DNA from 2 places in the Streptomyces sp. NPDC001401 genome. Region 2 is predicted to be linked to the other one. Evidence: riboswitches for the same ligand, from Rfam matches in the RefSeq annotation. Region 2 holds a riboswitch; the other holds the start of a gene.
The links. Region 2 has a riboswitch for cobalamin ahead of ACFY10_RS32310 (CbtB-domain containing protein). Riboswitches for the same ligand answer to the same signal wherever they lie in the genome.
Positions count from the first base shown of each region.

Region 1: it holds a riboswitch for cobalamin, as region 2 does, so the genes downstream of both, ACFY10_RS15785 (ribonucleoside-diphosphate reductase subunit alpha) here and ACFY10_RS32310 (CbtB-domain containing protein) in region 2, are expected to answer to the same signal.

Region 1 covers NZ_JBIAWI010000004.1:106,487-113,939, reverse strand. The annotation lists gene ACFY10_RS15795 (putative Ig domain-containing protein) at 1-984, opposite strand, end outside; gene ACFY10_RS15790 (ribonucleotide-diphosphate reductase subunit beta) at 1,319-2,329, opposite strand; gene ACFY10_RS15785 (ribonucleoside-diphosphate reductase subunit alpha) at 2,329-4,701, opposite strand; cobalamin riboswitch at 4,826-4,992, opposite strand; gene ACFY10_RS15780 (GNAT family N-acetyltransferase) at 5,019-5,519, opposite strand; gene mctP (monocarboxylate uptake permease MctP) at 5,595-7,232, opposite strand; gene ACFY10_RS15770 (DUF3311 domain-containing protein) at 7,229-7,453, opposite strand, start outside.
Region 2 covers NZ_JBIAWI010000011.1:102,028-109,480, reverse strand. The annotation lists gene ACFY10_RS32320 (acyl-CoA dehydrogenase family protein) at 1-1,137, opposite strand, end outside; gene ACFY10_RS32315 (CbtA family protein) at 1,274-2,029, opposite strand; gene ACFY10_RS32310 (CbtB-domain containing protein) at 2,052-2,273, opposite strand; cobalamin riboswitch at 2,311-2,464, opposite strand; gene ACFY10_RS32305 (histidine phosphatase family protein) at 2,560-3,132, shown strand; gene ACFY10_RS32300 (ferredoxin) at 3,136-3,507, opposite strand; gene ppdK (pyruvate, phosphate dikinase) at 3,765-6,452, opposite strand; gene ACFY10_RS32290 (universal stress protein) at 6,477-7,379, opposite strand.

The DNA of each region.
Region 1 (7,453 bases), on a different contig from region 2:
CCAGCTCGGCTTGGAGTCGTACGCGGAGCAGCCGGAGCCGGTGCCCTCGGTGGAGCTGGTCTTCCAGACGGACTCGGTCCAGCCGCGGGAGTTGGAGGAGGTGCTCAGCGCCGTGCCGCCGACGGCGGTCACGTACTGGGACGTCGCCGGGTACTCGGCGCCGTAGGCGGAGTCACCGGAGGAGACGGTGATCGCGACACCCGGGTGCTTGAAGTACGAGGTGTCCTCGCTGGTCTGGGAGGAGGACTCGGAGCCGCCCCAGCTGTTGGAGACGAACTTGGCGCCGAGCGCGACGGCCTCGTTCTCGGCGGTGCCGAGGTCGGAGTCCGTTGCCGAGTTGGCCTCGACCAGGATGATGTTGCAGTTCGGGCAGACGGCGCTGACCATGTCGAGGTCCAGCGCCTCTTCACCGGCCCAGCCGGTGTCGTTGGTGGGCAGCGAGGTCGTGGAACCGGTCTGGCTGACCTGCTTGAAGCAGCCGCTGGCCTTGGTGCACGAGGACAGGCCGTACGTCGAGCGGTAAGTGGCCAGGTCCGACTCGGCGTTGGGGTCGTTGTACGCGTCCACGATGGCGACGGTCAGGCCCGAGCCGCCCGTTGACGGCAGGTTGTAGGCGCTGTGCAGGTTGGCCGGGCTGAGGCCGGAGGGCGCGGCGGCGGCGACCGCGGAGGCCAGCCGCTGCTTGATGTCGGTGCGGCGCTGGGCGAAGCACGATGCGTGACCGGGGGCCGCGGTGGCGCACAGGTGCGTGGTGGGCACCTTCTGGCCGGCCTTGCCGGTCGAGTGGAACGTCTGCCGCTCGGGGGAGGTGAGGGCCTTGGAGTTCTGGGTGGAGCGGGAGATGTGCGAGGCCGCGGATGCCGCGGGCTCTGCGTGCGCGGGTGCCGCGACGAGTCCGGCGAGGCCGAGGGCGAGGGTGGGGATGGCTACGGCCAGGAGTCTTCGCAGGCTCCGTCTGGACTTTCCGGTGCGTGTCTGACGCATGGGGGTACTGCCTCCGTCGTTGGAGTGGGGTTCTCGACGCTGGTGGCAGGCCTGTGACGCGCGTAGCGGCGGCGGTGCGCGATGCCGTCATGGGCATGACACATTGAACGTCCTGTGATGCCGTGTGTGATGCCGTACGTGATGCTGTTGTGGTGCGGTTGTGTGTGACATGACAGGACGGCCAGAAAGTAGCGGGTGGCGAGGACACCGGAACAGACGGGCCGGAAGAACTTTGCCGCTCCATAAGAGCTCCATGGACGGCGCATGGACGGCGCATGGATGACGCTTGGTCGGCCCATGAAAGCTCCATGGGCCGACCCGAAGCCTTGGGAGGCTAGAAGTCCTCGTCGAGGTCGACCGTGCCCTCCACCGCGACCTGGTACGCCGAAGGCCGGCGCTCGAAGAAGTTGGTCAGTTCCTGGACACCCTGCAACTCCATGAAGGAGAAGGGGTTTTCGGAGCCGTACACCGGGGCGAAGCCGAGGCGGGTGAGGCGCTGGTCGGCGACGCACTCCAGGTACTGGCGCATCGACTCGGTGTTCATGCCGGGCAGGCCGTCCCCGCACAGGTCGCGCCCGAACTGCAGCTCGGCCTCGACGGCTTCCTTCAGCATGTCCGTCACCTGCTGCTGGAGCTGGTCGTCGAAGAGCTCCGGCTCCTCCTTGCGTACGGTGTCGACCACGTCGAACGCGAAGCTCATGTGCATGGTCTCGTCGCGGAACACCCAGTTGGTGCCGGTGGCGAGACCGTGCAGCAGGCCCCGGCTGCGGAACCAGTACACGTACGCGAAGGCGCCGTAGAAGAACAGGCCCTCGATGCAGGCGGCGAAGCAGATCAGGTTCAGCAGGAAGCGGCGGCGGTCGGCCTTGGACTCCAGGCGGTCGAGCTTGTCCACCGAGTCCATCCACTTGAAGCAGAACTGGGCCTTCTCGCGGATCGAGGGGATGTTCTCGACGGCCGCGAAGGCGGCGGCGCGGTCCTCCGGGTCGGGGAGGTAGGTGTCCAGGAGGGTCAGATAGAACTGGACGTGGACTGCCTCCTCGAAGAGCTGGCGGCTCAAGTAGAGCCGTGCCTCGGGGGAGTTGATGTGCTTGTAGAGGGTCAGGACCAGGTTGTTCGCCACGATCGAGTCGCCCGTCGCGAAGAAGGCGACCAGTCGGCCGATCAGGTGCTGCTCGGCGGGCGTGAGCTTGGCGAGGTCGGCGACGTCCGAGTGGAGGTCGACCTCCTCCACGGTCCAGGTGTTCTTGATGGCGTCCCGGTAGCGCTCGTAGAAGTCCGGGTAGCGCATGGGGCGGAGGGTCAGCTCGAAGCCCGGGTCGAGCAGATTCTGGGTGGTGGACATTACTGGCAGGCCTCGCAGGACTCGGGGTTTTCCAGGGAGCAGGCGACCGCGTCGGGGTCGGCTGCTTGCTGCACGGGGATGGTCTTTTCAGGCTGAGCTTGGGCCTGGGCGGCGCGGGCGATGCGGGTCGCCGGGCGGGAGCGCAGGTAGTACGTCGTCTTCAGGCCCTGCTTCCAGGCGTACGCGTACATCGACGAGAGCTTGCCGATGGTCGGCGTCTCCAGGAACAGGTTCAGGGACTGGGACTGGTCCAGGTACGGGGTGCGGGCCGCCGCCATGTCGATCAGGCCGCGCTGCGGGATCTCCCACGCCGTGCGGTACAGGGCGCGTACGTCGGCCGGGATCCAGGCGAAGTCCTGCACCGAGCCGTTCGCGTCGCGCAGCGCCTCGCGGGTACGGGCGTCCCAGACTCCCAGCGCCTTCAGGTCCTTCACCAAGTACGAGTTGACCTGCAGGAATTCACCGGACAGCGTCTCGCGCTTGAAGAGGTTCGACACCTGCGGCTCGATGCACTCGTACACGCCCGCGATCGAGGCGATGGTGGCCGTGGGAGCGATCGCGAGGAGAAGGGAGTTGCGCATGCCGACGGTGGCGATGCGCTCCCGCAGTGCCGTCCAGCGCTCCGGCCAGGTGTACTGCGTGTCGTAGTGGTCGGGGTGCAGGATGCCGCGGGCCGTACGGGTCTTCTCCCAGGCCGGCAGCGGGCCGCTCCGCTCGGCGAGGTCGGCCGAGGCCTCGTACGCGGCGAGCATGATGCGCTCGGCGATACGGGTGGACAGGGCCTTGGCCTCCGGTGAGTCGAAGGGCAGGCGGAGCTTGAAGAAGACGTCCTGCAGGCCCATCGCGCCGAGGCCGACGGGGCGCCAGCGGGCGTTCGACCGGCCCGCCTGCTCGGTCGGGTAGAAGTTGATGTCGACGACGCGGTCCAGGAAGGTGACGGCCGTGCGGACGGTCTCGTCCAGCCGTTTCCAGTCGATGTCCTGGCCGACCACGAATGCGCCGAGGTTGACCGAACCCAGGTTGCAGACCGCCGTCTCGCCGTCGTCCGTGACCTCCAGGATCTCCGTGCAGAGGTTGGAGGAGTGGACGACATGGCCCGGCTCGGCCGTCTGGTTGGCGGTGCGGTTGGCGGCGTCCTTGAAGGTCATCCAGCCGTTGCCGGTCTGGGCGAGGGTGCGCATCATGCGGCCGTAGAGGTCGCGGGCGGGGATGGTCTTGCGGGCCAGCCCCTCCGCCTCCGCCTTGCGGTACGCGGCGTCGAACTCCGCGCCCCACAGGTCCACCAACTCGGGTACGTCGGCGGGGGAGAAGAGGCTCCACTGCTGGTCGGCGTTGACGCGGCGCATGAACTCGTCCGGGATCCAGTGCGCGAGGTTCAGGTTGTGCGTACGGCGGGCGTCCTCGCCGGTGTTGTCGCGCAGCTCCAGGAACTCCTCGATGTCGGAGTGCCAGGTCTCCAGGTAGACGGCCGCCGCGCCCTTGCGCCGGCCGCCCTGGTTCACGGCGGCGACCGAGGCGTCGAGGGTCTTCAGGAACGGGACGATGCCGTTGGAGTGCCCATTGGTGCCGCGGATCAGCGAACCGCGGCTGCGGATGCGGGAGTACGCGAGGCCGATGCCGCCGGCGTGCTTCGAGAGGCGGGCCACCTGGTGGTAGCGGTCGTAGATGGAGTCCAGCTCGTCCAGCGGGGAGTCGAGGAGGTAGCAGGACGACATCTGGGGGTGCCGGGTGCCGGAGTTGAAGAGGGTGGGGGAGGAGGGGAGGTAGTCGAGGCGGCTCATCAGGCCGTAGAGCGCGGCGACTTCGTCGACGGCGCGGGCCGAGTCGTCCTCGGCGAGGCCGCTGGCGACCCGCAGCATGAAGTGCTGCGGCGTCTCGATCACGCGGCGGGTGATCGGGTGCCGGAGCAGATAGCGGCTGTGGAGCGTGCGCAGGCCGAAGTAGCCGAAGCGGTCGTCCCCTTGAGGGTCGACGAGTGCGTCCAGGCGGGCGGCGTGCAGGCGGACGATCTCCGCCGTGCGGTCGGCGATGAGGCCTTCGCGGTGCCCGACGGCGACAGACTCCGTGAAGGACGTGACGCCCTGCGAGGCGGCCTCCGCGGCGATGCTGATCGTGAGCAGCCGGGCGGCGAGCCTGCTGTACGCGGGGTCCTCCGAGATCAGGCCGGCGGCCGCCTCCGTGGCCAGTTCGCGCAGCTCCGTCTCGTCCGCACGGGCGGACCGGCCGCGCAGCGCGGCGGCGGCGACCCGGCCGGGGTCGGCGTCGGGGAGGTCGGCGGTCAGCTCGGTCAGGGTCCGCAGCAGCGCGGCTCCGGGACCGTCGTCGGCCACTGCGGCGTTCGCTGAAACCGGGTCTGCTGGCGCGATGGTCACGTGAGGCTCTCCCTCGCTCGGCACGGGGGGCCTTGCGGAGGGCAGGGGGCAGTCACGAGCGCGCACGGCGTCGCGTCCACCGGCCCATTCCACGAGGCCCGGACGTCACAGCACCCGGGCCACGGCGGCCGGGCGCACTGTCGGCAGGTCCTCGGACTGACGCTCAAACATGTGCGAACACGCATGAGTACACCGTTGCGGGACAGTTCCGGATTCGCACCGGATTCCCCTGCGGCGACAGCGAGCATGAGCATACATCTTGTGCCGGGCGCCGGAAGCACCCCCATATGTTGTGTCGCTGCTGACTCCGGAGCGTGTCAGAGCGTCAACTCATAGGTGATCAGCGTGAAGTCGACTCCCGGGATCGGGTTCCAGTCGCGCTCGGGGGCGCGGACGAAGCCGGCGCGTTCGTAGATGCGGTGGGCGGCATGCATGATCGACTGGGTGGACAGGACGATGCCGGTGCACTCCGCGGCTCTTGCCCGGTCGATGCAGGCGCGGACGAGGGCCTCTCCGGCTCCTCTGCCGCGGGCGGCGCGGTCGACGGCGAGCATACGGATCTCGGCCTCTCCGGGGCCCGCAATGTCGGTCATGGGGCCCGGGGACGCGACGAAGGTGACGCCGCCGAGGAGTTGGTCGCCCTGCGCGGCCACCAGCACGTCGGCCGCCGCCGCCCGCTTGGCGACGTCCTTCAGTTCGCCGAGATACCAGTCGCTCGCGCCGAAGGTGAGAAGGCCGTCCTGGAGGTAGGCCTGGGCGGTGATCTCGCCGAGGGCCTCGTACTCACCGGGTTCCACCGGCCTGATCACGATGTCCATGTACCCGAGTGTGCCGGACGGGTACGACAACGGGCCGCCGGATTTCGTCCGACGGCCCGTTGGTCACCGCAACCGTCAGTGGGAAGCCCCGGCCGTGGCCGGCGGCAGCTCCACCTGCACGCCCGGGTCGCCCGCGTCCGCCGTGTAGTCCTGCGGCTTCGTCTCGTCGACGCCCTCCGGGGCCTTCAGCGCCTTGAGTACGAAGGTCAGGACCACCGCGACCACGGCATTCAGGACGAACGCGGTGAGGCCGATGTAGCCCATCTCGCCGAGGCCCGGGATGTCGGCGTTGGAGCCACCGAAGTGCTTCTGGCCCGGGTTGGTCGGGGAGGCGACGCCGTACGCGGCGAGGGTGCCGTAGACCATGCCGACCGCCCAGCCCGCGAGCAGTGCCCAGCGGTGGAACCAGCGCGTGAACAGGCCGCCGACCAGGGCCGGGAAGGTCTGCAGGATCCAGATGCCGCCCAGCAGCTGGAAGTTGATGGCGACCGTCTTGTCCATGGTCAGGACGAAGACCAGGGCGCCCACCTTCACCAGCAGGGACACCAGCTTGGAGACCTTGGTCTCCTGCTCGGCCGTGGCGTTCGGCTTGATGAAGTCCTTGTAGATGTTGCGGGTGAAGAGGTTCGCCGCCGCGATGGACATGATGGCCGCGGGCACGAGGGCGCCGATGCCGATCGCGGCGAAGGCCACGCCCGCGAACCAGCTCGGGAACATGTTCTCGAACAGCTGCGGGATCGCCAGCTGCCCGTTGGTGACCTTGACTCCGGCCGCGATCGCCATGAAGCCCAGCAGCGCGAGCAGGCCCAGCATCAGCGAGTACAGCGGCAGGATCGTGGTGTTGCGGCGGATCACGTTACGGCTCTTGGAGGAGAGGGTCGCCGTGATGGAGTGCGGGTACATGAAGAGGGCGAGCGCGGAGCCCAACGCCAGCGTGGCGTACGTCCATTGGTTCGCCTCGGCCGGGACCAGCGCCCCGCGCGGCTTGCCGGTCGCCGGGTTGGTCGCGCTGAACGCCTCGCTCGCCTTGGCGAAGATGTCGTCGAAGCCGCCCAGCTTGATCGGGATGTAGATGATCGCCACCGCGATGACGATGTAGATCAGCGCGTCCTTCACGAACGCGATCAGCGCGGGCGCGCGCAGGCCCGACGAGTACGTGTACGCCGCCAGCACGCCGAAGGCGATCAGCAGCGGCAGGTCCTTCACGAACCAGTTGGAGTTCGCGCTGCCGCCGATGCCCATGACGTCCAACACGGCCTGAATGCCCACCAGTTGGAGCGCGATGTACGGCATCGTCGCGAGAATGCCGGTCACGGCCACCGCCAGCGACAGGCCCTTCGAGCCGAACCGGCCGCGCACGAAGTCCGAGGTCGTCACATAGCCGTGCTTGTGGGACACCGACCACAGGCGGGGCAGGAACGTGAAGATCAGCGGGTACACGAGGATGGTGTACGGCACCGCGAAGAAGCCGGCCGCGCCCGCCGCATAGATCGCCGCGGGTACGGCGACGAAGGTGTACGCCGTGTACAGGTCGCCGCCGAGCAGGAACCAGGTGATCCAGGTACCGAACGACCGTCCGCCCAGGCCCCATTCGTCGAGGCTCTGCTCGTTCTCGGCCTTGCGCCAGCGCGCGGCCAGGAAGCCCATGACCGTGACGGCCAGGAAGAAGAAGATGAAGACGCCGAGTGCGACGCCGTTCACGCCGTTCTTCACTTGGACGCACCGCCCTTCTGCGAGGCACGGGCGCGCTGGTCACGCTGCCACAGCTTGTACGCGGTCATCGTCAGCGCCGTGGAGATCAGCACCCACAGCATCTGGTACCAGTAGAAGAACGGGATGCCGATGAGCGCCGGGTCCGTCTTGGCGTAGGAGCCGACCCAGAGCATCGCCACGAAGGGCGCGACGAGGCAGAGGGCGATGACCGCGCGGACCGG
Region 2 (7,453 bases):
GATCTCCCGCTGGATCTCGTTGTTGCCGCCGCCGAAGGTGAAGATGACCGCGGAGCGGTAGCCGCGCTCCAGTTCGCCGTGGAGCACCGCGCCCGCCGAGCCCTCCTTCAGCGCGCCTGCCGCACCGACGATCTCCATCAGCCAGGCGTAGGCGTCCCGGCGCGCCTCGGAGCCGTACACCTTGACGGCGGAGGCGTCCTGCGGGGTGAGGGTGCCGTTCTGGACGGCGTGCACCATGCGCCAGTTGAGGAGCTTCATCGCGTCGAGCTTGGTGTGGGTCTGCGCGAGGCGGCGGCGCACCCAGGGCAGGTCGATCACCCGGCGGCCGTCGGCGAGCTTGGTCTCCGTCGCCCAGCGCTGCACGTCCTGGAGGGCGCGGATCGCCATGGTGCCGTGCGCGGCGAGAGTGACGCGCTCGTGGTTGAGCTGGTTGGTGATCAGCCGCCAGCCCTGGTTCTCGGCGCCGACGCGGCGGGTGACGGGGACGCGGATGTTCTCGTAGTAGCTGGCCGTGGTGTCGTGCGAGGCGAGGGTGTTGATGAGGGTGCAGGAGTAGCCGGGGTCGGTGGTGGGGACGAGGAGCATGGTGATGCCCTTGTGCGGCGGGGCGTCCGGGTCGGTGCGGGTGGCCAGCCACACCCAGTCCGCGGTGTCGCCGTTCGTCGTCCAGATCTTCTGGCCGTTGACGACGTACTCGTCGCCGTCGCGCACCGCACGCGTCTTCAGGGACGCGAGATCCGTCCCCGCGTCGGGCTCGCTGTAGCCGATCGCGAAGTCGATCTCGCCGGAGAGGATCTTCGGCAGGAAGTACGCCTTCTGCTCGTCCGTGCCGAACTGCATGATCGTCGGCCCGACCGTGTTCAGCGCCATCAGCGGCAGCGGTACGCCGGCCTGGGCGGCCTCGTCGAAGAAGATGAACTGCTCCATCGCGGTCAGCCCGCGCCCGCCGTACTCCGTCGGCCAGCCCACGCCGAGCCAGCCGTCCGTGCCCAGGCGCCGGACGGTCTCGCGGTAGAAGCGTTTCTGGGCGGCCGGGTCACCGTGCCGGGCGTAGGCGTTGTCCGGCACCAACTCGGCGAAGTACGAGCGCAGTTCGGTGCGCAGTCGCTGCTGCTCGGGCGTGTATTCGAGGTGCACGGCGCCTCCAGGCTTCCCAGGCCGGTCCTGACCGCGCACACCGTAGAACGTGTTCCAGAAATTGGGAATGGTGCGGCATACGGAAAGGGCCCCCGATTGTCCGGGGGCCCTTTGCCGAGTGAGCTGATCGAACCGATCAGTGGGCGACGGGAGTTGGCCGTGCGGCGCCCGGCGCTCGGACCTGTTTCGGGGCGAGCACCCGTTCCGCCAGCACCCCGAAGACCAGCCCGAAGGAGGTCCACAGGGTCAGCTGGATCGCCAGGGCCGCCAGGCGGAACTGCCAGAGCAGGGTGGCGGAGAAGTCCTTGGGGACCTCGTTGATGGCCGGCAGGAACGCGTAGGCGAGCCCGACGGTGAGAAGGAAGAACGCGCCAGCGGCGAGCGTCGCGTTCCAGTTGCCCAGGCGTGGCGCGAGGCGCTTGCCCAGGATGACGGTGGCGACGGCCAGCAGCACGCTGAGCACCATCATCAGGAAGTACAGCGTGGTGCGCTTGCCGATGGTGCCGGGGTCGCCGACGGACGGCGGGTTGGCCGGGTACTTCAGGAACGGCACGACGTACACGGCGATCAGACCGGCGACCGCCAGGAGCAGCGCGCTCGCGCGCGGCCCGAAGCGGCCGATGCGGCCGAGTGCGAAGCAGTACGCGAGGGCGGCGATGCCGCCGAACGCGACGCCGTAGACGAGGACACCGGTGGACAGGCCCGCGGTGGACTGCATCGTGCGGCTGACGACTTCCATGCCGTGCTCGTGCGAGTGCGCCTCCTCGTAGGCGATGGCCGCGTCGACGCGCGGTTCACCCAGGAAGTAGGCGACGACGAGGGCGAGCAGGCCCGCGGCGAGTCCCGCGAGCATGCCACGCACCAGGAGGTTGCGGACGGTTGCCGAGTTCATGGGCTCGTACGTTCTCCGGCCGTCAGTGGCAGGGGAAGCCGAGCAGGTGGCGGGCGTCGTGCACCCACTCGTGCACGTCCGATCCGTTCATCACGGAGGTGGCGCCCTGCTCGGCGCCGACGAAGTAGAGCAGGACCAGCATCAGGATGCCGAAGAAGACCGCCCAGGGGGCGATCGCGCCGATCGGCAGCTTGGCGGGTACGGCTGTGGGGGTGGTGGTCGGCTGAGCGACAGACTGCGCCATGGCAGGCCCTCCTGGGGAACTCGCGTCCCGTCTCGGTGGTGCACGCGACGACGGGGGCGGGTCTGACTCACCCGGTGCGCACCCAGGGTGCGTACCGGACTTACAGTGGCGCGACCGTGCCGGACTTCCACCGGCTTCCGCTGTGCCGTCATCAATATCCACGAGAAGGTACCGCGAAGCAGAGGTGGGGCCAAGAGCGCACGGGACGGCGGTGAGCGCCCCTGGTGAGCCGTTTTCGCCGTCGGATCAAGGGATTTGAGGGAGTGTCGAGGGCGGGGATGGACGAATGACGAGCCGAGTGATCTTGATCTCACCTGCGATCACCGCGGCCCTCAGGGAGGCCCGCTTCGACGACGGCTGTCCGCTGGACGCATCCGGGCTGCGGCAGGCGCAGGCGGCCGCCGGCACGCTCCCGGCCGCGGAACAGGTCTGGGTCTCCCCCACCGTGCGCTGCCGCGAGACGGCCGGCGCACTCGGCCTCGACGCCGTGGACGCACCGGAGCTGGCGGGACTGGACGCGGGCCGCTGGCGCGGTGCGACGCTGGCGGAGGTGAGCGGGCGGGAGCCGGAGGCGCTGGCCCGCTGGCTGTCGGACCCCGACGCCGCACCGCACGGCGGGGAGTCGGTGGCGGCGCTGTGCGACCGGGTGGCCGGCTGGCTGGAGACGGTCGCGCAGACGCCGGGCCGCACCGTCGCCGTGGCCGAGCCCGAGGCCGTACGGGCCGCGGTGGTGCGGGCCCTCGGGGCGCCGGAGTCGGCGTTCTGGCGCGCCGACGTCCCGCCGCTGGCGGCCGTCGAGCTCAGCGGCAGGTCGGGGCGCTGGAACGTGCGGTTCGGGCAGCCGCTCGCCCCGCTGTGAGTCTCAGTTCAGCGTGGCGAGGAAGTCCGTGCACGCCCGTGCGCAGTCCCGGCCTGCCTTCGCGCCGTCCTCGGCGCCCGGCTGTCGGTCGAAGGCATGGGCGCACTCCAGGCACACGGTGCGGCACCACTCCACCTGGATGCGGATGCCGGCCTCGTCCAGGCGGTTCTGCTCGGACAGCACACGGCAGGTCGCGTCGCACACCTCCGCGCACATGATCCCCTTGCGTCGTACGAGTTCCTGCTCCTGTGTCCCGTCCGGATCCACGAGGCTCGCGCGCAGAGCACACGCGCGTGCGCACTCGGTGCACGCCTGTGCGCAGGCGAAGCGGTCCTCCAGGAACCGGAAGAGCTCCTGCTGGGTCGTCGAAGTCACACCTCGCGGGTTGCCGTCGTCGATCGCCTCAAACACCGGGAACCAAGATCCGGCCGCTCGGGCCGGGACGGGGCGGTTCGCACCGGGCCACAGGGCTACCCGCGAGCGGCCCATGAGTACCCCATGGACGGACGTCGCCGCAGACCGCGGCGACCTGGACCGGTTCGTCGAGGGAACGGTCCCGTCGGCGCCAGGAAAGCCCCGACGAGCTTCACGTTCCCTCAGGCGGCGGGCTCGGGTCGCCGCCCCCGGGGCGTTCACCTGGTGTCGCTGGTGCCCGTGCTGTCCTCGAGCGCGGCGCGTCCGGCCTCCAGCCGGGCGGCCGGGATCCGGAACGGCGAGCAGGAGACGTAGTCCAGGCCCACCCGGTGGAAGAAGTGGATGGAGTCCGGGTCGCCGCCGTGTTCGCCGCACACGCCCGTCTCCAGGCGGGGGTTGACGCCGCGGCCGGCCTCGACGGCCAGCTCCACCAGCCGCCCGACGCCCTCCTGGTCGATCGAGTCGAACGGCGAGACGGCGAAGACGCCCTTCTCCAGGTACAGGGGGAAGAAAGAGGCCTCCGCGTCGTCGCGGGACAGGCCCCAGGTCGTCTGGGTGAGGTCGTTGGTGCCGAAGGAGAAGAAGTCGGCGGACCCGGCGATGCGTGCGGCGGTGAGCGCGGCGCGCGGCAGCTCGATCATCGTGCCGATCGGGCAGTCCAGTGCGGTACCGGTCTCGGCCGCGACATCGGCGAGTACGCGTTCCGTCTCGGCCCGGGCCAGGCGCAGTTCCTCGACCGTGCCGACGAGCGGAATCATGATCTCCGCGCGCGGGTGGCCCCCGGCGCGCAGGCGGGCAGTGACGGCTTCGGCGACGGCGCGTACCTGCATGGCCATCAGGCCGGGCACGGCCAGGCCCAGGCGGACGCCGCGCAGGCCGAGCATCGGGTTCTGCTCGTGCATGCGCTCGACGGCGGCAAGGAGTTCGCTCGCCCGCGGGTCCGGCTCGGTGGCCCGGGCCAGGCGGACGGCGAGTTCCGTGCGGTCGGGCAGGAACTCGTGCAGCGGCGGGTCCAGCAGCCGGATCGTCACCGGCAGTCCGTCCATCGCCTCGAGGATGCCGGTGAAGTCCGCGCGCTGCAGCGGCAGCAGGGCGGCCAGGGCCTGCTCGCGTGCGGTGTCGTCGCGGGCCAGGATCATCGCCTCGACCAGGGCCCTGCGCTCGCCGAGGAACATGTGCTCGGTGCGGCACAGGCCGATGCCCTGTGCGCCGAGGCTGCGGGCGCGTGCGGCGTCCTCGGGGGTGTCGGCGTTGGCCCGCACCTCCAGGCGGCGTACGGAGTCGGCGTGGGCGAGCGCGCCGAGCACCGCTTCGGTGAGGGGGCCGGCCGCGGTGCCGGTCTCCAGGGCCCGGCCGACGTCGGAGGCGGTGAGCGGGAGTTCGCCGAGGTGGACGGTGCCCGCGGTGCCGTCCACGGACACGGTCTCGCCCTCGTGGACGACCACACCCGAGTCGGTGGTGAACGCGCGGGCGGCCGGGTCGACGCCGAGGGATTCCGCGCCGCACACGCACACCTTGCCCATGCCCCGGGCGACGACCGCGGCGTGGCTGGTCTTGCCTCCCCGGCTGGTCAGGACGGCCTGTGCGGCGATCATGCCGGGCAGGTCGTCGGGGGTGGTCTCCCGGCGGACCAGGACGACCTTCTGGCCGGCCGCGGCACGCCGTACCGCTTCGGCGGAGTCGAAGACGACGGCGCCCACCGCGGCGCCCGGCGAGGCGGGCACGCCGTGTGCGAGGGGCCGGTCGGTGGTCTTCACGTCGAAGCGGGGGAACATCAGCCGGGTCAGTTCGGCGCCGTCGACGCGGACCAGTGCCTCGTCGGCGGTGATGGTCTGTTCCTCGCGCAGGTCGTGGGCGATGCGGAAGGCGGCCTCGGCGGTGCGCTTGCCGACCCGGGTCTGCAGGATCCACAGTTTGCCGCGTTCGACGGTGAACTCGACGTCGCACAGGTCCCGGTAGTGGTTCTCCAGGGTGCGCAGGTGGTCGCCGAGCTCGACGTAGGCGCGGGGGTCGAGCGTCTTGAGCTCGCTCAGGGGCAGGGCGTCGCGCACCCCGGCGACGACGTCCTCGCCCTGCGCGTCGGGCAGATAGTCGCCGTACAGGCCGCGTTCGCCGGTGGCGGGGTCGCGGGTGAAGGCGACGCCGGTGCCGCTGCTCTTGGATGCCCCGGTGGAGCCGAGGTTGCCGAAGACCATGGCCTGTACGTTGACTGCAGTGCCGAGGTCCTCGGGGATGTGTTCGCGGTGGCGGTAGACGTGAGCGCGTTCGGTGTTCCAGGAGTCGAAGACCGCGCGGACGGCGCGGGCAAGCTGGTCGGCGGGGTCCTGCGGGAAGTCCTCTCCGGTCTCCTTGCGGATGATGGCCTTGAACTCCTCGGTGAGCCGCACCAGTTCGCCGGTGTCGAGGTCGTGGTCGTCCGCCGTGTGGGCGGCGATGGCCTGCTCGAACAGGTCGCCGTCCACGCCCATCACGGTGTGCCCGAACATCTGGATGAGCCTGCGGTAGGAGTCCCAGGCGAACCGCTCCTGCCCGGACGCCTTGGCGAGCCCGGTGACGGACTCGTCGTTGAGCCCGATGTCGAGGATGGTGTCCATCATGCCGGGCATGGAGAAGCGGGCGCCCGAGCGAACGGACACCAGCAGGGGGTCGTCGGGCGCGCCGAGGGTGCGGCCCATGGCCTGCTCCAGGCCGGCCAGGGCCCGGGCCGCCTCGATGCCGAGTTCGGGCGGCTCCTCGCCCGTCTTCAGGTAGACCTTGCAGGCGTCGGTGGTGACGGTGAATCCGGGCGGGACGGGCAGGCCGATCCGCGTCATCTCGGCGAGTCCGGCGCCCTTGCCGCCGAGCAGGGCGGCCATGTCGCGGCCGCCCTCGGCGAATCCGTACACGTACTTCGTCGGCTGGGTCATGGCGGCCTCTCAGTCGTGGGGATGTCAGTCGTGGGGTACGACGGCCACGGGGCAGCCGACGTGGTGGATGGCGGCGTGGGCGACGGGGCCGGTGCGGGGGACGGTGGGCCGCTCGGTCCTGCGGCGGCCGACGACGAGCAGGCTCGCCCCGGAGGCGGCCCGCACCAGCACGGACTGCGGGCGGCCCTCGGTCACGGTCTCGACCACCTCGACCTCGGGGTACTTCTCGCGCCACACCTGCAGGACGGCGGTCAGGAAGCCGAGCCACTCCTCTCCCCGGTCCGGACGGTTCACCAGGCCGATGTCGCCGGAGCCGAGCCCGATCGGTGAGGGCTGCTGCCAGGCGTGCACGGCCTTCAGGCGTGCCCCGCGCAGCCGGGCCTCCTCGAAGGCGAACTCGATCACCTCGTCGCACGGGTCGGTGAGGTCGATGCCCAGGACCACGTCCCGGTAGCCGGTTCGGGTGGATGCGCCGCCGTCGCCCGCCGGAAGGTGCTCGTCGGCGGCTTCCTCGCCGGCCCGGACGAGGACGACGGGCCGGCCGGCCCGCGCCACCACGCCCAGCGCGACCGAGCCGACCAGGAACCCGGTGAATCCGCTGAGGCCGCGCGAGCCCAGCACCAGCAGATCGGCCCGCTCGGCCGCCTTCAGCAGGGCAGTGGTCGCGGGGCCCTCGACCTGCTCGTCGTCGAGCTTGACGCCGGGGCAGGTACGGCGGATGCGGTCCTCGGCCTGGCGCAGGGACCGCCGTGCAAGGTGGCGCTGGGCGGCCGTGGCGATCTCGCCGTCCTCCTGGCGGGGGTGCCAGTTCCAGGCGTGCACGAGCCGCAGCGGCCGGTCGCGGCGCACGGCCTCGCGGGCGGCCCACTCGGCGGCGGCGAGACTCTCGGCGGAACCGTCGACTCCGGCAATGACGGGCGGAAGCATGATGCGCACCTCCTGCGCTCGGTCTGCTCCTCGCCACCAGCCTCGTCCCGGGGCGTACCGGCAGGTATGGGCCG